DNA from 4 places in the Kosakonia oryzae genome. Region 1 is predicted to be linked to each of the others. Evidence: predicted binding sites of a transcription regulator. Region 1 holds the regulator's gene; each other region holds the start of a gene.

Region 1 (5,457 bases):
CTGCGCCATTGATGCTGGAAGCGTGCAGCTATCATATGGAAAAAGGGTTTTCCCGCTTTTATCAGCGTTACCTGCTAAATTTGCTGAAAGCGAACGCCGCACGCAAATTAAGAGCCTATCCTGGCTCGCTGCCGACAACGCTGCCAGCACTGCGGAAAGTGCGGCGTATTCGCGAGTTTGACGATCTGATCACCGCCAAAATTCACGGCTTTGCTGATGCGCTGGATTACTATCGCCGCTGTAGCGCCATGCCGCAGTTGCCGTTGATCCGCAAACCGACGCTGATCATTCACGCCAAAGACGATCCATTTATGGATCATAACGTTATTCCGGACGCCGGGTATTTACCGCCGAATATTGAGTACCAACTGACAGAACACGGCGGTCATGTCGGGTTTGTCGGCGGTACGCTGCGCCGACCAGAAATGTGGCTGGAAAAGCGCATTCCGGATTGGCTTTCCACCTGGCTGAGAACATCATGATTATTCCCTGGCAAGAGATTGACGCCGACACGCTGAACAATCTGATTGAGAGCTTTGTCTTGCGCGAAGGCACCGATTATGGTGAACATGAACGTTCGCTAGAACAAAAGGTCGCTGACGTTAAACGTCAACTGCAACGCGGTGAAGCTGTACTGGTGTGGTCGGAACTGCACGAGACGGTAAATATTATGCCGCGTGGGCAGTTCCACAATTAACCGGGTAGATGGCGGCTGACTATACTGCAAACACAGTTTTATTCAGGGAGTTGCTATGTCCGCCAAACATCCGGTCATCGCCGTTACTGGCTCCAGCGGCGCGGGAACCACCACGACCAGCGTCGCCTTCCGTAAAATCTTCGCCCAGCTCAACATGCATGCCGCAGAAGTGGAAGGTGACAGCTTCCATCGCTTTACCCGTCCGGAAATGGATATGGCGATCCGCAAAGCCCGCGATCTTGGGCGGCATATCAGTTACTTTGGCCCGGATGCCAATGACTTTGGCCTGCTCGAACAGACCTTTAGCGAATATGGCCAGAGCGGAACCGGGCAAACGCGTAAATATCTGCATACCTACGATGAAGCGGTGCCGTGGAATCAGGTTCCGGGCACGTTTACGCCCTGGCAACCGCTGCCGGAACCCACCGACGTGCTGTTTTACGAAGGGCTGCACGGCGGCGTAGTGACACCGCAAAATGACGTGGCGCGGCACGTTGATTTACTGGTTGGCGTGGTGCCGATCGTCAACCTGGAGTGGATCCAGAAACTGATTCGCGACACCAGCGAACGTGGGCACTCCCGTGAAGCGGTGATGGATTCGGTGGTTCGCTCGATGGAAGATTACATCAACTTTATCACCCCGCAGTTTTCCCGCACGCACATCAACTTCCAGCGCGTGCCGACGGTCGATACTTCTAACCCATTTGCCGCAAAAGGCATTCCGTCGCTGGATGAAAGCTTTGTAGTCATTCACTTCCAGAATTTGCAGGGCATTGATTACCCGTGGCTGTTGGCGATGCTGCAGGGTTCGTTTATTTCCCATATGGATACGCTGGTGGTACCGGGCGGCAAGATGGGGCTGGCGATGGAATTGATTATGACGCCGCTGGTGCAACGGCTGATGGAAGGGAAAAAGATTAAGTAGCCCGGCAAGCCTGGCGCCGGGCCAGGGCATCAGGCTTCGATAACCTCGTAGGAGTGAGTGATCTTCACGGCCTTCTCCAGCATCAGCGCTACGGAGCAATATTTTTCCGCCGACAGATCCACCGCGCGGGAAACCGCCGCGTCTTTCAGCGCCTTACCGGTGACGATAAAGTGCAGATTGATGTGCGTAAACAGACGCGGTGCCTCTTCACGGCGCTCGGAAGTCAGCTTCACTTCGCAGTCGGTCACGTCGTGGCGCCCTTTCTGCAGGATGGAAACGACGTCGATTGCACTGCAACCGCCCGCCGCCATCAGCACCATCTCCATCGGGCTTGGCGCTTTATCCCCGGAATTACCGTCCATCAGAATTTGGTGGCCAGATGCGGACTCACCCAGGAAGGTCAACCCTTCAACCCATTTCACACGTGCCTGCATTTTATACACTCCGGAGTAGTAATTTTCTCCACAGATTACGCGTACATAACAAAACTCGCAACGGAAGGCGACCTGCGTCATGCTGAAGCGAGACACCAGGAGACAGGCGTGAAAACCTATGCTAAAACAATCTGGATGCTACAAAGATAAATGGATGTTACGCATGTATGCATGACATCGTAGATTAGAGGCCGCAGATAACGCTGACGGCCCACTTCTCAGGACATGAGAAGCTTTGATTGCAACCCCGCAAGCAGGCTGAAACCTATATCCCCGCTTTCGGAGCCAGCTTATAACAGAGGATAACCGCGCATGGTGCTTGGCAAACCGCAAACAGACCCGACTCTCGAATGGTTCTTGTCTCATTGCCACATTCATAAGTACCCGTCGAAGAGCACGCTGATTCACCAGGGTGAAAAGGCGGAAACGCTGTATTACATCGTTAAAGGCTCAGTGGCAGTGCTAATCAAGGATGAGGAAGGTAAAGAGATGATTCTCTCTTACCTTAATCAGGGTGATTTTATCGGTGAACTGGGCTTGTTCGAAGAAGGTCAGGAGCGCAGTGCCTGGGTACGCGCCAAGACCGCTTGTGAAGTCGCCGAAATTTCCTACAAAAAATTCCGTCAGCTTATCCAGGTGAACCCGGATATTCTGATGCGTCTCTCCGCGCAGATGGCGCGTCGCCTTCAGGTGACCTCGGAGAAAGTCGGCAACCTGGCGTTCCTGGACGTAACGGGCCGTATCGCGCAGACATTGCTTAATCTGGCAAAACAGCCGGACGCAATGACTCACCCGGACGGCATGCAGATTAAAATCACTCGCCAGGAGATTGGCCAAATCGTTGGTTGCTCCCGTGAGACTGTCGGCCGCATCCTGAAAATGCTGGAAGATCAAAACCTGATCTCCGCCCACGGCAAAACCATCGTGGTATACGGAACACGTTAATCCGTAAAACGGCGCATCGTTTACCCGGCGCGCCGTTTTCTCTCCTCATGTGGCGCAGGCTGATTTATCACCCCGAAATCAACTACGCACTGCGACAAACGCTGGTGTTATGTCTGCCTGTGGCGATTGGCCTGCTCGTCGGCCATCTGCAACAGGGTCTGCTTTTCTCACTCGTTCCCGCTTGCTGCAACATTGCCGGTCTCGACACGCCGCATAAGCGCTTCTTTAAGCGCCTGATGATTGGCGGCTGTCTGTTTGCAGGTAGCAGCCTGGCGGTGCAATTGTTGCTGGCGGAAGATCTTCCGCTGCCGCTGATCTTTACCATGCTGACTCTGCTACTGGGCGTCACGGCCGAGATCAGCGCATTGCACGGGCGTTTATTGCCCGCCTCGCTGATTGCCGCCATCTTCACGCTCAGCCTCGCCGGGAATATGCCGGTGTGGGAGCCACTGCTGATCTACACGCTGGGCACGCTATGGTACGGGCTGTTTAACTGGTTCTGGTTCTGGATGTGGCGAGAACAACCACTGCGCGAATCGTTAAGTTTGCTCTACCGGCAACTGGCTGATTATTGCGAAGCCAAATACAGCCTGCTGACGCAGCATGCCGATCCGGAAAAAGCCCTGCCGCCGCTGCTTGCACGCCAGCAAAAAGTGGTGGATATGATTAGCCAGTGCTACCAACAGCTGCATATGCTGGCGGCCAATCAGCATAACGACTACAAACGCCTGCTGCGCGTTTTCCAGGTCGCGCTGGATTTGCAAGAGCATATTTCCGTCAGCCTGCACCAGCCGGAAGAGGTACAAAAGCTGGTTGAACAAACCCACGCCGAGCAGGTGATTCGCTGGAATGCGCAGACCGTCGCCGCCCGTTTACGCGTGCTGGCGGACGACATTCTCTACCATCGCTATCCGACGCGTTTCACAATGGAGAAGCAAATCGGCGCGCTGGAAAAAATCGCCCGCCAGCACCCGGATAATCCGGTAGGCCAGTTTTGCGCCTGGCACTTTAGCCGCATCGCCCGCGTACTGCGTACGCAGCGTCCTCTGTACATCCGCGATCTGATGGCGGAGAAGCAGCGTCGATTGCCATTGCTCCCGGCGCTGAAAAGCTATTTATCCCTGAAATCTGCCGCGCTGCGTAATGCGGCGCGCATCAGCGTAATGCTCAGTATTGCCAGCCTGATGGGCAGCGCCCTGCATCTGCCGAAGCCCTACTGGATCATGATGACGATTATGTTTGTCACGCAAAATGGTTATGGCGCGACACGCGTGCGCATTGTCCACCGGGCGGCAGGAACCCTTGCCGGGCTGGTGATCGCCGGGATCACGCTGCACTTTCATGTTCCGCTCGGTTTTACGCTGACGGCCATGTTATTGATTACGCTGGTCAGCTATCTGATTATCCGCAAAAGTTACGGCTGGGCGATGGTCGGTTTTACCATTACCGCGGTGTACTCATTGCAACTGCTGACCTTAAATGGCGAAGAATTTATTGTCGCGCGGCTAATCGATACCTTAATTGGCTGCCTGATCGCCTTTGGCGGTATGGTCTGGTTGTGGCCGCAATGGCAAAGCGGCTTGCTGCGTCAGAATGCCCACGACGCGCTGGAAACAGATCAGCAGGCGATTCGCCTGATCCTCAGCGATGACCCGCAGCCAACACCGCTCGCCTGGCAGCGTATGCGCGTCAACCAGGCACATAATGCACTTTTTAACTCGCTCAATCAGGCAATGCAGGAACCCGGCTTTAACACCCGCTATCTGGAAGATATGAAGTTGTGGGTCACACACAGCCAATTTATTGTCGAACATATCAATGCGATGACCACGCTGGCGCGCGAGCATACGATGCTGACGCCGGAACTGGCGCAGCGCTATTTGCAGTCCTGTGAAATTGCGCTGCAGCGTTGTCAGCAGCGGCTGGAGTATGACGGGCCGGGAGAGTCCGGTGACGTCAATATTCTGGAAGCGCCGGAAACGCTGACCCACGGGCCAATGAGCACGCTTGAACAGCATTTACAACGGGTTATCGGGCATCTGAACACCATGCACACCATTTCGTCAGTGGCATGGCGTCAGCGCCCGCATCACGGCATTTGGCTAAGCCGACGTCTTAACCATTAACCACTTTCTCGACTGCGCTGGCAAAGCGGCGCATCCCTTCATCAATATCCTGCTCGTCAATAACCAGCGACGGTGCAAAGCGCATGACGTCCGGACCGGCGTTCAGCACCATTACGCCCGCCTCTGCGGCAGCATAGAGAAAATCACGCGCGCGGCCTTTAAACGGCGCAGTCAATTCAGCGCCAACCAATAGTCCCATGCCGCGAATTTCGCTAAAGAGTTGATATTTTTCGCCGATCTGCTGCAAATGCTTGACGAAAAGCTGGCGTTTAGCATTCACACCGTTGAGCACTTCCGGCGTGTTGATAATGTCAAAAGCCGTTCCCGCAA
Region 2 (5,457 bases), 1.3 Mb from region 1:
CATCTTCATAAACGTCCAGACCAGCACCGGCGATAACACCGTTTTGTAGCGCGTGGATCAATGCCGTTTCATCGACCAGTGAACCGCGCGCGATATTAATTAACCAGGCATGTTTCGGCATCACATTAAATACTGAGGCATCGATCAGTTTGTGGTTTGCTGCTCCGGCAGAAGCCGCAATCACCAGAAAATCGCTCTCATGAGCGAGGGTATGCAGATCTGCACACCAGTGATAATCCAGCCCGACAATCGGCTGCCGGTCGTTGTAGAGGATCTCCATATCGAAACCGCTGGCCCGACGGGCGATGGCCTGGCCGATATTGCCCATACCGAAGATGCCAATGCGTTTGCCGCTGACCTGCGTTGCCAGCGCTGGCGCAGAAATTAACCAGCGCCCCTCGCGGACAAAACGATCGCCCTGGCAGAGCTGACGCGCCCCCGCCAGCAGCAACCCCATCGCCAGATCGGCCACCCCTTGCGTTAACACGCCAGAGGTGATGGTGACAGCAATATTGCGTTTGCGGGTGTAGTTCAGATCAACGGCATCAGTACCTACCCCGAACAGTGCCACCAGCCCCACCTGCGGCAAGGCTTCCAGCACATGATGGGTGACGCCGATATCGCCTCGCGTCACGACGACCTGAATATCGGCCCCAACGCGTTGCAGAAAAGCCTCTGCGTCAGCTTGTTCATAAAGGCGATGCACCGTGAAAGCAGTGGAGAGGCGATCGAGCAGGCTGTCTACAACAGGAGCGATCAGCAGTACGGTCTGGTTCGTTTTTGTATTCATCGTGATACCTGTTTGAAAGTTTCAGTACGTCCTGGGTCTTATCAAACGGGTTTTCGGCGGGTATTTTTGCGATCTCCATCACGCTGAATTGTGTTAAAAAAACGTGTTACCTTCTTCGTGATCGGCGCGGGTAAAATGCCGCATTCCCCCTGAAAAGGTGCGACATAAGCACAACAAAATACTAACAACAGCCCGCGCGACAGAAAGGTTCAGATGGTTTCGCCCATCGACAGGCGATAGTGCAAATCGACGTGTTCAATGGTTGGCAACCCTTTGATTTTCTTGAGCAGGATTTCGGTCGCGACCTTTCCCATCTCAAAGCGGGGGGTCAAAACGCTGGCCAGACGTGGGCTGATAACCTGCCCAATCTCCAGACCGTGGAACCCGGCAATCGCGATCTCAGCAGGCACTTTGATCCCGGAAGTAAGGCACTCCTGTAACACCCCAACGGCAAGGTCGTCGTTAGTACATAAAATACCGTCCATATCCGGGTACATTTGCCGCGCCAGCGTCATCATGCCGGTACCGATAGAAATCGAGGACACCTTATTTGGCGCAATGCGTCCGACCGGTAACCCCTGCGCTTCCATCGCCTGGCAGTAACCGTTATAGCGTTGCTCGTCGCGCACGTCAGACATCGAGCCGAAGTAGATAATGCGCCGCTTGCCGCTGGCCAGCAGCATGGTGGTCATATCAAAACCGGCCTTCATATTGTCGAAACCGACATTGATCCGATCGGCATTCGACGACAGCCCCATCACTTCGGCAATCGGAATTTTGGCCGCTTTCAGATACTTTTCCGCCCGCAGACTATGAACCGACTCAGTAAGCAGCAACCCTTTGACATTAAAGGCTAAAACCGTAGCAATTTGCTCCTCTTCGCGCTGGCTGTCGTAGTCATAATTGACCACCAGCGTCTGGTAACCCTGCGCAGAAGTGACCGATTCAATCCCGGCGAGCAAGTCGGCAAAGATTTGATTATTAAAAGAGGGGATCAGCACGCCGATGCGCGGCAGCACGTTGGCAGACATCGCCGGGTTATCCGGGTCGGGTTGGTAACCCACTTCAGCAATGACGCTGGCGATCCGCTCAGCCGTGTCGGGCTTCACCTTTTCCGGCGTGCGCAGATAGCGGCTGACCGTCATTTTAGTTACGCCCGCCAGCGCAGCGATATCATGCAAAGTAATACGTTGTGCCTTCATGGTTGCTACCTGTCCTGACGCCAGCCCGAGCCCGTTATTATGCCCCTTGTCGCCGAAAAAGAGAATTGCCCAGCCGCGCTGCAACGTGCAGTTAACTGCCGGATTGCCCTCAGTTTTCCGCCCGGCTTCACACTAAAAGTAACCCCTTTTCGTAACATGGATTTGAGTGATCTGCGTCACAGTTCAGCGAGGGTAAAAACCGTGAGATAGAGGCCACATCATTCGCTCAGGAAATACCAATGAACGATCTTTTCAGTTTAAACGGCAAACGCATTTTAATTACCGGCTCTGGTCAGGGGATCGGTTTTGTTATGGCGCAGGGGCTGGCACAGTACGGCGCGGAAATCATTATTAACGATATCTCTGCGGAACGCGCCGAACAGGCCGCGATGAAACTGCGCGATGAAGGCGCAACCGCGCATGTCGCGGTATTCAACGTGACCGATGCCGAATCCGTTGAGCAGGCGATTGACAATATTGAACGCCATATCGGCGCCATCGACGTGCTGTTCAATAACGCAGGCATCCAGCGTCGTCATCCTTTTACCGAGTTCCCGGTGGATGAGTGGAACGCGGTTATTGCCGTTAACCAGACCGCCGTTTTCCTGGTATCGCAGGCCGTCGCTAAACGCATGATGGCGCGCCAGCAGGGCAAAATCGTCAACATCTGCTCAATGCAGAGTGAACTGGGCCGCGACACCATTACGCCATATGCCGCCGCGAAAGGCGCAGTGAAAATGCTGACGCGCGGCATGTGCGTTGAACTGGCGCGCCACAATATTCAGGTCAACGGCATTGCGCCTGGCTATTTTAAAACCGCCATGACGCAGGCGTTGGTGGATGACAAAGCATTCACCGACTGGTTATGCAAACGCACCCCTGCCGCACGCTGGGGCGATCCGCAGGAGCTGGTTGGCGCCGCGGTGTTTCTCTCCTCCAAAGCCTCCGACTTCGTTAACGGACATTTACTGTTCGTCGATGGCGGCATGTTGGTTGCAGTGTAAGGAGCGCATGATGGCTGGTCAGTGCGTGATTTTAATGGGCGTCTCCGGTACCGGGAAAAGCACGGTAGGTCTGGCGCTTGCGCAGGTAATGCAGGCGAAGTTTATCGATGGTGACGATCTGCATCCCCGACAGAATATTCGTAAAATGGCCTCGGGCCAGGCATTGGATGATGACGATCGCCTGCCGTGGCTGGAACGCCTTTCCGACGTTATTTTTAGTCTGGAACAGAAAAATGAATCTGGCGTGCTGGTCTGCTCGGCGCTGAAAAAACGCTATCGCGACCAGCTTCGCAGAGGCAACAACAATCTCTGTTTTCTCTGGCTCAAAGGAGATTACACCTGCGTGCTGGAGAGAATGCGCCAGCGCCAGGGGCATTTTATGCCCGAAGCGCTGCTGCAAAGCCAGTTCGCCGCGCTGGAAGTTCCCGCCGATGACGAACCCGACGTTCTGGCGGTGGATATCGCACCGCCGGTGGCCACCATCGTTTCGCAAAGCCTTTCCCTGTTACAAAACTACGTTAACCAGGATGCCCCCGCATGATCATTGATACCTTATCCGCTGGCGCGATGAATCCGCTCTATCCGGCAGTTATTCGCCAGACGCTCCAGGCCATTCTCGATAAGAAACCGCACTCGCTGGCGGCGGGAAAATATCCGTTGCAGGGCGACAGCGTTTTCTTCTCAGTGGTTGAAGGGCATACCCGGCTGCTGGCTGAGCAGCGCCCGGAATTTCATCGCCAATATATTGATATCCATATTGTATTAAGCGGTGAAGAGGTGGTTGGCGCGGGCGTGGCCGGCTTACCGCTTGAACTTAGCGAGCCGTTTAATGACGCGTACGATCTCGGTTTTTGTCAGCACATTGCCAGCGAGACGCTGATCCATTTACAGCCTGAAGAACTGGCAATTATCTTCCCGCTGGAGCTACACCGCCCAATGTGCAGCCTGACGTCGCCCGCCGTGCTGCGTAAAATCGTGGTGAAAATCGACGCCGCACTGCTGAAATAAGCGCATAAAAAAGTCCCGCCGCAGCGGGACTCCTTCTCACAGCAAGCCGGATCAGTTATCCAGCTCACTCATGTTTTTCACCTGGTCACGGTTAATCTGCTCGGTTTTACCGGTTTCAGCATTTTTATAGGAAACCATCCCGGTGTCATCATCCACCTTCGGTTTACCATCGGTCACAATGGTGCGGCCATCCGTGGTGCGAACTGCCTGATTTGAAGAACAACCGGCAACGGTGAACAGCGCTGCGGCAGTAAAAATCGACGTCATCAGAAGTTTGTTCATTTGCATGGTTATCTCCCTGCTTTCAGTGAATTTCATTTGTCTGTTAACCCATTTTAGGTTAACGCTCTGTAAGCGTGGGGAAATGCAGAACCTTCTGAAGGTTGGCAATAACAGAAAGCTGTTGTAAGTCGGATAAGGCAACGCCGCCATCCGGCGACTAACCGCAACGCAGGAGCAGGATCATGCCTGATGGCGCTTCGCTTATCAGGCCTACAAAACGTAGAAGTCGGGAAAGGAAAACCGGCCCGCGAAACGGGCCGGTGTCAGGCTTACTTGCGGATTTGCGCGTGCATTTCCTGCACGGAAATCACTTTCTCGGTGGCATCCGCATTCAGCGCCATCGCGGTGGCAAAGCCGCCGTTCAGCGTGGTGTCGTAATGCACTTTGTATTGCAGCGCGCTGCGGCGAATCAGTTTGGAATCCTCAATCGCCTGACGGCCTGCCGTGGTGTTGATAATGTAGGTGTACTCGCCATTCTTGATACGATCCTGAATGTGCGGACGACCTTCATGCACTTTGTTCACCAGGCGCGGGTTGATACCGGCTTCGCCCAGCACAATCGCTGTACCGTGGGTTGCATCCAGTTCAAAGCCCTGTTTCAGCAGCTTAGCCGCCAGATCCACTACGCGCTCTTTATCGCCTTCGCGAACAGAGAGCAGTGCGCGACCGTATTTCTTCATCGTCGAGTTGCTGCCGAGCTGCGCTTTGGCAAAGGCTTCAGCGAAGGTGCGCCCGACGCCCATCACTTCACCGGTAGAGCGCATTTCTGGGCCTAACAGCGGGTCAACGCCAGGGAACTTGTTAAACGGCAGCACCACTTCTTTCACTGAGTAGTACGGCGGGATGATCTCTTTGGTGTGACCCTGCTGCGCCAGCGTTTTGCCGGTCATCACGCGCGCCGCCACTTTCGCTAACGGCACGCCGGTCGCTTTGGAGACGAACGGTACAGTACGCGCCGCACGTGGGTTCACCTCAATCAGGTAAACTTCGTTGTCTTTCACCGCGAACTGCACGTTCATCAGACCGCGAACCTGCAACTCGAACGCCAGTTTCTGCACCTGCTGGCGCATCACGTCCTGAATTTCCTGGCTCAGCGTGTAAGCCGGCAGGGAGCAGGCGGAGTCGCCGGAGTGAACGCCCGCTTGTTCGATGTGCTCCATGATGCCGCCAA
Region 3 (5,457 bases), 810 kb from region 1:
TGATGACGGTAGATATGGCGTTTCGCGTCAACTCTTACGGTGATTACCCGGTCGCCAACGCCATGGGCGTCATTTCGTATCTGATTTGCGCGCTGCTTTCCTGGTTCTACTTACGCCATAGCCTGCAGGCGAAAGGAGCGCAGTCATGAAGACCTTCCGAGAAAAGCTGCGCGGTAGTTTTCTGCTGCAAACGCTGCTGCTGACATTTCTGGTGCTGGCGCTGTTCGGCCCGCTGCTGAATCTGCTGATCTGGACGGTGGCGGAGAGCTGGTTCTTCCCGCATACGCTGCCGAGCCAGTGGGGGCTGAAATACTGGAGCCAGGTGTTTAGCCCATATAGCGATGTTTCGGGTTCGCTGTCGATAAGCGTGTTGATTGCCGTGCTGGCGGTGCTGGTTTGCCTGCTCATCTCTGTACCGGCTGGTTATGCGCTTGCCCAGCGCGGTATGCCGTGTCGTGCGTTCTTTATGCTGCTGTTTCTGATCCCGCAGGCGTTTCCTAATCTGACGGTGTATATGAACGTGGCGCGGCTGTTTTATCAATGGGGGCTAAATGGCACGATTGCCGGCGTGGTGCTGGTGCACAGCGTACATGGGCTGATGTATTCCATCTGGATAAGCGTCGCGGCATTTTCATCGCTCGATCCGCTGCTGGCGCGCGCGTCGCGCAATTTGGGCGCCGGGCCGGTATATACGTTTTTCCATATTATTCTGCCGCAGGCCGCGCCGGGGCTGATTGCCGCCAGCATCTTTGTGTTTCTGGAATCGCTGGATGAGTTTACCGCTACCTTCTTTGTCGGCGCGCCGGATATTACCACGCTGCCTATTTTGCTTTATACCGCCAGCATGTCGGGCAACTACCAGGTGTCGTCGATCACCGCGCTGATCCTGCTGGTGCCGTCGGTGCTGTTTATGCTGGTGATCCACAAGTTTATGCGCCCCGAGATGCTGTCGAAGCTGGGGAAATAAGCGGGCAGGTTGCACTAAAAATGACGGGCTCCGTAAGGCAACCCGTCACTTCAGATTCCGACAAAAATAAAGGCCATCGCACGGCGAATAACATCGCGCCGGGCGTTATTGACGCCATTTGTGGGTGAGGTTTTTTCCGGTTCGACGAGACGAAACAGCAGCACACCGATGGCGAAAGTGCTGCCTCAGTGTCAATCGCTCTTAAGCTTTAAGTGCGCTAGCCGGGCCAACACCATCAAAGCATGAAAAATCGTACTCAGACATCCCGCGGGCAGTCATGACGCTAACATATCCGCTGTCGGTGTGGCCGATATCTCACCGGGTCAAGGCTACTTCAACGCCGACAGCCGCGCCATTATTCTAAAACAAGCACAGTTCCGTAATCATGCTGAAGTACAACCGTTCTCTGTGCAGATGCTGGTATTATTGATTCCACCCCAAAATCTTAAGATGAATTTAGCGTTTTAATTTTCAAATATAAAAGAAAAGACTCTTAAGAAAAAATCATTTCTGGCGACATTGATGGCGCATTAGATATATTGAGTTATGAATGGGCAATCCTTCCACCAGGCAGATCTGGTCAGTCTGCAAAATCAAAACGGGAAGGACTGACCTTCATCTGGATATTGGATATATTACAACTGTTATGGAGTCATAAATAATGAAAATTTGGCCTTTTATTCTGTTATTCATTTCCGTGACAACGCATGCAAACTCAAATTTTGGTAGGTGGGGTACTACTTGTGATGATGATGGTTTCTCTATCAATATCAATGACAAACCCAATTCACTTATTGTTAATGATAATCAGATAGTTATAAATATACATGCAAAGGAAATCGATAAAAATAAAATTAATATTTACTATGATAGTGTTGCAGATCTTGGCAGAGGTGGCATGAATTTCGACTGGAAAAATATAAGCCAGATAAAACCGGTAGCAGAACTTAGCTTTATCAAGCAAAAAGGGGAGTTGCGCTGGAAAGGATTTTACGACAATAAGAGATCAAAATATTTTTGGATTTCTGATCCCGATTTCGTACAGTCTTATTCTGAAGGTGGTGTTATTAAGTTACATAAGTGTGGAATTTAATCCTCACCTATACTATTTCTTCTCGTTTTGTCTCTTTTACCCGGCGCTGGCGGGTAAATATTACGGTTTTCGTTGAGGTAGTTCGCTACCCGATAGTTTCCCCGCCAGAACGCAGCCATCTGCAGACAAAAAAAGCGCCCGCAGGCGCTTTTTTTATCAGGTAATGACCATCGGCCAGTCTGGCGGGGCTTTACTCGAGACGTCCGCCATGGCCTGCACCACGTTGTGCCAGATGTTGGTGAGATCCATTACTGTAATGCCCAGCAGACCGGTCGCAAACCAGCACGCCGCCGCTAAACCCATGCCGCTGCTGATCACTGCCAGACCGATATAATCAGCCCGACGGAAGCGAATATTCAGCGTGCTGGCCATAAACATCAACACTGCGCTCAATAACTGCCAGCGCAACAGAACCACGCTGGTGGTAAAGGTAGCCATGAAACCATCCTCAGAAAGAATCGAATACCGGGCGGACCAGGCGTTACGCACGAGTGGCAAAGATGACGCAGAAGTCCGCAGAAGTAGTACAACAATGTGAAACGGCATGGCCGTTTCAAGAATGTGTGAACTGTATCACATTTGATGATTTATTCGCCAGTGGAAAAAGCATCTTTTGCAGGTGATTCCTACTAATTTTGGTGGGGGTAATCACGACTTTTCGCCAGAATATATTGCTTAGCACTTGCGGGAATTAACTCTGAAATTATTCATATATTAAAGTGATATTTAGCAACCTAATTGCCACAATATTTACAGTACGCAGAACATATATTATGCTTGTGTTGTAAGCTTTATTTACCTGTTGATGGTTATTCAGGCTTCTGATCTTTATCGATATATTCTTTCTTGTCACGGTTTATGCGCGGCGCGCGTTTACGTTACGTGACAACTGTGGGCGCGTGTTTTTTCTTCCTGATTAAATCATCGCAGGCCGGTGTGGTGTTAATAACCTGCGAAAAGAAAAAAATGAAAACAGAGAATTTAGCCGTTTCTTTAGGAGACGGTGCTGCGGCGTTGACGCTTCTGGCGAAGTTGATGCCGTGGCTCGCTGCACAACGCTCCATGGAAGATATATTATCGGTCATCAATGCGTCCCTGGGCGCGCATCTTGCCTGGGTGGTGATCGAGCAGGACGACGCATGGCAGATAGCCTGCAACGGAGAGGTGGCGTGTACGCTCCGCGATGCACAGACCCTGCTGGAACAGTTGCAACTGCGTCGTAATCAGCGCGCATGGCGCGTTATATGTTGGCGACGGCATGTCGGGAAATTATTATTTCCGACACAGTCATTCACCACCAATAAATTGCAAAGCGGCATATTATGTAAGCTGAATTATAGAGATACGAGTGTCAAAGGTTATTTCTTTTTAGCGTTTGCCTATCCTTTGCCTTCACTGTCAATAATCAAGAACGTGGTTATTATTCTGGTGGAGAAGCTTAAAGATTATATGGAGGAAATTCTTGTCAGAGAACGTGCCGCTAAAGAAATGCAGCGCGTCGTGACGCAATATAAAGCACTGTTCGATCGTGCCCCGGTTTTAATGAATTCTTTCGATAAAACGAATCGCTGTATTTTATGGAATGGCGAATGTGAACGTTTATTTGGCTGGAATATTAACGAGCTTAATCAGCAGCCCGATCCATTAGCACTCTTTTTCCCCGATCCGGAGATGCGCCAGAAAATTCGCTCTTCGATTAATACTTCGCCCGCCGTCGATATGCATGAGTGGCATCCGATACGGCGCGATGGCCAGGTGCTGACCGTGCTTTGGTCAAATATTTTACTGCCTGACCGCTCGATCCTGAGTATTGGCCTGGATATCACCGAGCGTAAAAAAGTGGAGCGGCAACTGGAGAAAAAAGCAACGATTGACGATTTGACCGGCTGCTATAATCGTTTCGCTATGCTACGGAAGTTAAAGGAGGCGCTGGTACAGTGCAAACCTGAGGATTCCCGTAGCCATTTCAGTCTGTTAATGCTGGATCTGGACCACTTCAAAAATATCAATGATCGCTGGGGACATCTGACGGGCGACGCAGCGCTGGTGCATTTTTGTGACCAGATTCGTGAGCATAGCGATCCGTCTTATCTCTTTGGTCGCCTGGGTGGTGAGGAATTTCTGATTTTGATGCCGCACGCCGATCGTAAAAATGCGCTGCGTTTTAGCCAAAAAATTCGTGCGGCATTAGCCCGTTCACCGTTGTTAAGCGGCTGTGAAAAGATCCCATTATCCTTTAGCGCAGGTTTAGTATTCGTGTGCGGAGAGCAGACAGATACTTCAGTTTTACTTACGCTTGCCGACAACGCGCTGTACGATGCAAAACGTAACGGACGCAGTAAAACAGTGGTCGCCAGCGCTTTTTATAAATAAATACGCAAAGATGAAGGAATGTCATTCATTAGATGAAAAAATACCCGACAGGCTGCACCATTTTTTATCCTGCGGTGAGTTTGGCTTAATCAGGGATACTGTGTTGTATTAAGTGAAAACACCCCATAACGAATGGATAAATATTTTCCTTAATATAAACATTGGGCGCACTTTGAGTTTACCTTACGGTCGAATATTCTCGTCATAACCAAATATTAGGTTTTTAATGAGAAAAGTCAGTTGCTAATGTCGTGTGATTCATGCAACGTAATCACCTGTTTATCAAAGCATCCTGCCGTACATTAAAAAGGCACAATAAATGCGTGGATATAGGCGGACATGAATCATAGCGTGCGTCGCAAGATGCTCAGAGTCGTCGGGATCATCATAGGAGTCATCCTGCCGGTGATGCTGTCGCTATGGTTTGCACATATCCGAGCAGTAAATGAAACTGCCTCCCAGCTCCGTTCTTTTGCCCAACTGGCGTTAAATAAAACTGAAGTGGTTATCCAGCAAGTGGATAGCGTTCGTGCCGCGGCGGAAAAATTTCACGGTCAGATATGCTCGCTGGAGCATCGTAAAGCGATGCTGGATATTGTGCGCAGCAGTTTGTATGTTGCCGATCTCATTTATGCGCATGGCGACCAATTTTTATGCTCCAGCGTTATTGTCCCCGCGCAATCGTATGCTATCGCGCCCGCAGAGTATAAACGCTCGCCAGACATTGCTATTTATTATTACCGCAATACCCCATTTTATGCCGGTTATAAAATGGTCTATATGCGGCGCGGTAATTACGTTGCGGTGATCAATCCTCTTTCCTATAGCGATGTCGCATCGGAAGATAACTCGCTGGCTTATGGCGTCTACGACACCGTGAGCGAATTATTTTTCTCCCTCAGTAAAAGCGCGCCCCTGGAGACGCTGAAGAAGCTGATTCACAACAAGGTATCAACCTTCCAGCAGGACGGGCGTTTTTACACCATTGCGCATTCGGATAAACGTCCGATTGCTATTATTGTTT
Region 4 (5,457 bases), 2.5 Mb from region 1:
CCATTCCAGCCATAGCTGTGCCAGAAAAAACCGCCCAGCGTCCCGGCCACGCTGGAACCCAGATAGTAGCTGAATAAATAGAGCGACGAGGCCTGGCCTTTAGCGCGCCGCGCGCGCGGACCGATCCAACTGCTGGCGACGGAGTGCGCGGCAAAGAAACCGGCGGTAAATAACAGCATGCCCGGAAAAATCAGCCACAGCGAAGAGAAAAGGGTCAGCAGCAGCCCGAACAGCATGATGACAGAGGAGCCGATCATCACCGGTCCGCGCCCATATTTGCTGGTCATCGCCCCCGCGCGCGGCGAGCTCCAGGTGCCGGTCAAATAGGCCACTGACAGCAGGCCGACGACCGCCTGGCTCAGCGACCACGGCGACAGCATCAGGCGGTAACCGATGTAGTTAAACAGCGTAACGAACGATCCCATCAGCAAAAAGCCTTCCAGGAACAGCATCGGCAGCCCTTTATCGCGAAAGTGCAGACGGAGGTTGATCAGCAAGGTTTTCGGGCGCAGCGGAGTGGGGTGAAAATGGCGCGATTCCGGCAGGATTTTCCAGAACATCAGCGCCGATGCCAGCGCACAGCAGCCAATCCCCGCGACTGCGATTCGCCAGTTAAAGAAGTCGGTAAACACACCGCTAAGCAGACGGCCGCTCATGCCGCCAATCGAGTTGCCGCTAATGTACAGCCCCATTGAGAAGGCGACAAAGCTCGGATGGATCTCCTCGCTTAAATAGGTCATCCCGACTGCCGCCACGCCGCTCAGCGACAGACCGACCAGCGCGCGCATTACCAGAATACCGTGCCAGCTTGTCATCATCGTTGACAACAGGGTACAGCAGGAAGCGAGCAGCAAGGCGGTAACCATCACTTTTTTGCGCCCGATGGCGTCCGAAAGCGGGCCGGTAAACAGCAGGCCAATCGCCAGCATGGCGGTGGAAATCGACAGTGAAATACTGCTGCTGGCTGGAGAGACGCCAAATTCATGGGACAACACCGGCAAAATCGGCTGCACGCAATAGAGCAGGGCAAAGGTTGCCAGTCCGGCGGAGAAGAGCGCCAGCGTGACGCGCATGAATTGGGGAGTACCACGTTTAATAAATTGTCCCGGCAACGCGACAGGAATTTCGTTGACAACACTTGCCGGTTCGGTGTCAACGGTTGTTGTACGACTCACTAGAGATCCTTACATTTCATACCCGTGATTCTGGCGACGGGCTTACCACAGACATAAGGGTATGAAAGGCGTAATATTCTGTCTAATATATTAATAATCTCAAATAATACTTTTAAAATATGAATATCGAACTGCGTCATCTGCGTTACTTTATCGCCGTTGCCGAGGAGTTACATTTTGGCCACGCTGCGGCGCGGCTTAATATCTCCCAACCGCCTTTGAGCCAGCAGATCCAGTTGCTCGAACAGCAGGTCGGCGCGCGTCTTCTGGCACGTACCAACCGCAGCGTCGCGCTGACGCCTGCTGGCAAACAGTTTCTTGCCGACAGTCGGCAGATTTTAAGCCTGGTCGATGAGGCCGCCGCTCGTGCCGCCCGGCTGCATCAAGGGGAAACCGGTGAATTGCGCATCGGCTTCACCTCGTCGGCGCCGTTTATTAAGGCGGTTTCCGATACGCTCTCATCGTTTCGCCAGCGCTACCCGGATGTGCATATTCAGACGCGGGAGATCAACACCCGCGAACAAATTTCTCCCCTGAATGAAGGCTCGCTGGATCTGGGGCTGATGCGTAATACGCCGCTACCTGAAACGCTGGCATGGGAGGTGATTTTGCGTGAACCGCTGCTGGCGATGATCCACCGTGACCACCCGCTGGCGGCGCGCAAGGCGGTGTCGCTGAAGGAACTGGCGCAGGAGCCGTTTGTCTTTTTCGATCCGCACGTCGGCACCGGTCTGTACGACGAGATCCTCGGGCTGATGCGGCGCTATCAGTTAATCCCCACCATAACCCAGGAAGTGGGCGAAGCGATGACGATTATCGGCCTGGTGGCGGCCGGGCTGGGCGTCTCGATCCTCCCGGCGTCGTTTCACCGGGTGCAGCTCAATGAAATGTGCTGGGTGCCGATTATTGAAGCGGATGCGGTTTCCGAAATGTGGCTGGTGTGGGCAAAACATCATGAACAGGGGACAGCAGCTGCGCGTTTCAAACAGCTACTCCTGCGTGCCGCAATCGGCTGATTTTTACACATAAGTCCTTGCAAAATGTGCTGTAACTCACAAGCCTGGGTAAAAATTTGACGGCAACTATTGAAGTGCTTCACCATAGCAAAACGTTTATTTCGAAGCGCGAAAATAAGGGAGTCAGAGGTGGTTGCTGATAGTCAGCCTGGGCATATTGATCAGATTAAGCAGACCAACGCAGGGGCGGTTTATCGCCTTATTGATCAGCTTGGCCCGGTTTCGCGCATCGATTTATCGCGTCTGGCGCAGCTCGCGCCGGCGAGCATTACCAAAATTGTGCGTGAAATGCTGGAAGCGCATCTGGTGCAGGAGACGGAGATCCAGGAGCCGGGTAGCCGCGGGCGTCCGGCGGTCGGTCTGGTGGTAGAAACCGAAGCCTGGCACTATCTCTCGCTGCGTATTAGCCGCGGTGAAATCTTTCTCTCGCTGCGCGATCTCAGCAGCAAGCTGGTGGTGGAAGACCGGCTTGAACTGCCGCTGGTCGATGAGATGTCGCTGCTGGAGCGCATTATTCACCTTATCGACAGCTTTTTTACCCGCCACCAGAACCGGCTGGAGCGCCTGACCTCAATTGCCATCACGCTGCCGGGAATCATTGATACTGAGAATGGTATCGTTCACCGCATGCCGTTTTACACCGAAGTGAAAGATATGCCGCTGGGTGAAACGCTGGAGAAGCATACCGGCGTGCCGGTTTACGTGCAGCATGACATCAGCGCTTGGACCATGGCCGAAGCGCTATTCGGCGCTTCACGCGGCGCGCGGGATGTGATTCAGGTGGTGATCGACCACAACGTTGGCGCCGGGGTGATCACTGACGGACGCTTGCTGCACGCGGGCAGCAGTAGCCTGGTGGAGATTGGACACACGCAGGTGGACCCTTACGGTAAGCGCTGCTATTGCGGCAACAATGGCTGCCTTGAAACCATTGCCAGCGTTGAAAGCGTGCTGGAACTGGCGCAGTTACGTATGAGCCAGTCGATGAGCTCGATGCTGCATCAGAAGCCGTTAACGGTGGAGTGGTTATGCCAGGCGGCACAGCAGGGCGATCTGCTGGCGAAAGATATCATCAACGGCGTCGGCGCCAATATTGGCCGTATCCTCGCCATTATGGTGAATTTGTTCAACCCGCAAAAAATACTCATTGGCTCGCCGCTGAGCAAAGCGGCAGACATTCTCTTTCCCGCTATTGCCGATTGCATCCGCCAGCAGGCGTTACCGGCATACAGCCAGCATATTTCCGTTGAGAGCACCCAGTTCACCAATCAGGGCACAATGGCCGGTGCTGCGCTGGTAAAAGACGCGATGTATAACGGATCTTTGCTTATCCGTTTGTTGCAGGGATAACATTTTTACACTGTCGCCGCAAAAATTGCGCTACCTCAAGCTGGGTCGGTGATACTTATCTTAGACTTTCTCCACTGAATTATTCTCCTGGTTTATATTTTCGTAGAACAACGGTGGAAATCGAGATGCTTAAGCGTTTCTTTGTAACGGGTACAGACACTTCTGTCGGGAAGACAGTGGCATCCCGCGCGCTTCTCCAGGCGCTGGCTGCCAGCGGCAAAACAGTGGCAGGTTACAAACCTGTTGCTAAAGGAAGCAAAGAGACGCCGGAAGGATTGCGCAACAAAGACGCGCTGGTACTGCAAAGCGTTTCCTCGCTGGATTTACCTTATCAGGCGATAAACCCGATTGCCCTGAGCGAAGAGGAAAGTAGCGTTGCGCATAGTTGCCCCATCAATTACAGCCTGCTTTCCAACGGACTGCTCAACCTGTGCGAAAAGGTCGATCATGTGGTGGTCGAGGGAACCGGCGGCTGGCGCAGCCTGATGAATGATTTGCGCCCGCTCTCCGAGTGGGTGGTGCAGGAGCAGATGGCGGTGGTGATGGTGGTGGGTATTCAGGAAGGCTGCATTAACCACGCTTTGCTGACCGCGCAGGCGATTGCCAGCGATGGCCTGCCGCTGATTGGCTGGGTGGCGAACCGTATCAACCCGGGGCTGGCGCATTACGCTGAAATTATCAATGTGCTGAGCAAAAAACTGCCTGCACCGCTGGTGGGTGAGTTACCTTATCTGCCGCGCGCCGAGCAGCGCGATCTGGCGCAATACATCAATTTGCAGATGGCGACCGGCATGTTAGTTGCCGACCGCATCCTCGCCTGAAAAAAGCCCCTCATCGGAGGGGCTTTTGTTACGCATCATGAATATTCAGTACCCGGCGCGTTCTGCCCGAACTTAAATACTCTGCAATATAGTCCTGCGAAATTTCACCATTATAACGACCATCCTCATCGACAATCGGCATCCAGCTGGTGTTGCTTTCGTACAGCCGTGACAGCACCACGCGCAGGTTATCCTCCGCTTTCCCGGTAATGCGGAACGGATGTAGCAAATCGGAACAACTGCCTGGCGCGTTTCGTGCTTCGCGACGTTTAACAAAGCCCAGCGGTTTACCCGCCGAATCCACGACGGTAATGGCGCGAATATCGTTGTCATCCATAGTGGCAAAGGCTTCCGTCGCCGGAGTCGATTCCCGCACTGTGATCGTCGGCTGTTGATCGGTGACGTCGCCTGCGGAAACCAGCAGCAGCCGCTTCAGCGTGCGATCCTGGCCGACAAACGAACCGACAAATTCATTGGCCGGTTTGGCCAGCAGCTCATCCGGGCTGGCGCACTGTACGATGCGTCCCTGGCGGAACACGGCAATACGATCGCCGAGTTTCAGCGCTTCATCGATATCGTGGCTGACCAGCATGACGGTTTTTTTCAACTTGCGCTGCATCTCAAGGAACTGGTTCTGGATCACTTCACGGTTGATAGGGTCGACCGCGCCGAAAGGCTCATCCATCAGCAGTACCGGCGGATCGGCCGCCAGTGCGCGGATCACGCCAATACGCTGCTGCTGGCCGCCGGACATTTCGCGCGGGTAGCGATGAAGGAATTTTTTCGCATCCAGCGCCACCATCTCCATCAACTCTTCAGCACGGCTTTTACAGCGCGCTTTATCCCAGCCCAGCATGCGCGGCACCACGGTGATGTTCTCTTCGATGGTCATATTGGGAAACAGACCAATCTGCTGAATTACGTAACCAATATTGCGCCGCAGGGTGACGGTATCCATGGCGCTGGTGTCTTCACCATTGATGAAAATCGAGCCGCTGCTCGGTGCAATCAGGCGGTTGATCATCTTTAGCGTGGTGGTTTTACCGCAGCCGGAAGGGCCGAGCAGTACGCACATTTCACCTTCCGGTACAGTCA

Evidence for each region. Region 1 encodes CRP, which controls carbon source genes, mostly activating them, when cyclic AMP is high. Its sites were predicted from a motif close to ATGTGANNNNNNTCACAT; they were not measured.
Region 2: idnO (gluconate 5-dehydrogenase) is a predicted target of CRP. The motif match lies at 2,194-2,211, and genes of this name have one in related genera.
Region 3: AWR26_RS23845 (YjcB family protein) is a predicted target of CRP. The motif match lies at 2,622-2,639, and genes of this name have one in related genera.
Region 4: mlc (sugar metabolism global transcriptional regulator Mlc) is a predicted target of CRP. The motif match lies at 2,216-2,233, and genes of this name have one in related genera.

The regions. Positions count from the first base shown of each region.
Region 1 is NZ_CP014007.2:417,683-423,139, reverse strand. It holds gene AWR26_RS01915 (hydrolase) at 1-482, shown strand, start outside; gene AWR26_RS01910 (YheU family protein) at 479-697, shown strand; gene AWR26_RS01905 (phosphoribulokinase) at 753-1,622, shown strand; gene AWR26_RS01900 (OsmC family protein) at 1,652-2,056, opposite strand; gene crp (cAMP-activated global transcriptional regulator CRP) at 2,369-3,001, shown strand; gene AWR26_RS01890 (YccS/YhfK family putative transporter) at 3,049-5,127, shown strand; gene argD (bifunctional acetylornithine/succinyldiaminopimelate transaminase) at 5,117-5,457, opposite strand, start outside.
Region 2 is NZ_CP014007.2:4,548,449-4,553,905, forward strand. It holds gene AWR26_RS21535 (2-hydroxyacid dehydrogenase) at 1-790, opposite strand, end outside; gene AWR26_RS21540 (LacI family DNA-binding transcriptional regulator) at 1,000-1,992, opposite strand; gene idnO (gluconate 5-dehydrogenase) at 2,232-2,996, shown strand; gene AWR26_RS21550 (gluconokinase) at 3,007-3,537, shown strand; gene AWR26_RS21555 (YhcH/YjgK/YiaL family protein) at 3,534-4,004, shown strand; gene AWR26_RS21560 (YgdI/YgdR family lipoprotein) at 4,056-4,286, opposite strand; gene carB (carbamoyl-phosphate synthase large subunit) at 4,556-5,457, opposite strand, start outside.
Region 3 is NZ_CP014007.2:5,025,417-5,030,873, reverse strand. It holds gene AWR26_RS23860 (ABC transporter permease) at 1-149, shown strand, start outside; gene AWR26_RS23855 (ABC transporter permease) at 146-967, shown strand; gene AWR26_RS23850 (hypothetical protein) at 1,629-2,060, shown strand; gene AWR26_RS23845 (YjcB family protein) at 2,217-2,498, opposite strand; gene AWR26_RS23840 (GGDEF domain-containing protein) at 3,027-4,433, shown strand; gene AWR26_RS23835 (EAL domain-containing protein) at 4,773-5,457, shown strand, end outside.
Region 4 is NZ_CP014007.2:2,924,546-2,930,002, reverse strand. It holds gene AWR26_RS13935 (MFS transporter) at 1-1,175, opposite strand, end outside; gene AWR26_RS13930 (LysR family transcriptional regulator) at 1,295-2,191, shown strand; gene mlc (sugar metabolism global transcriptional regulator Mlc) at 2,321-3,541, shown strand; gene bioD (dethiobiotin synthase) at 3,667-4,362, shown strand; gene osmV (osmoprotectant ABC transporter ATP-binding protein OsmV) at 4,391-5,457, opposite strand, start outside.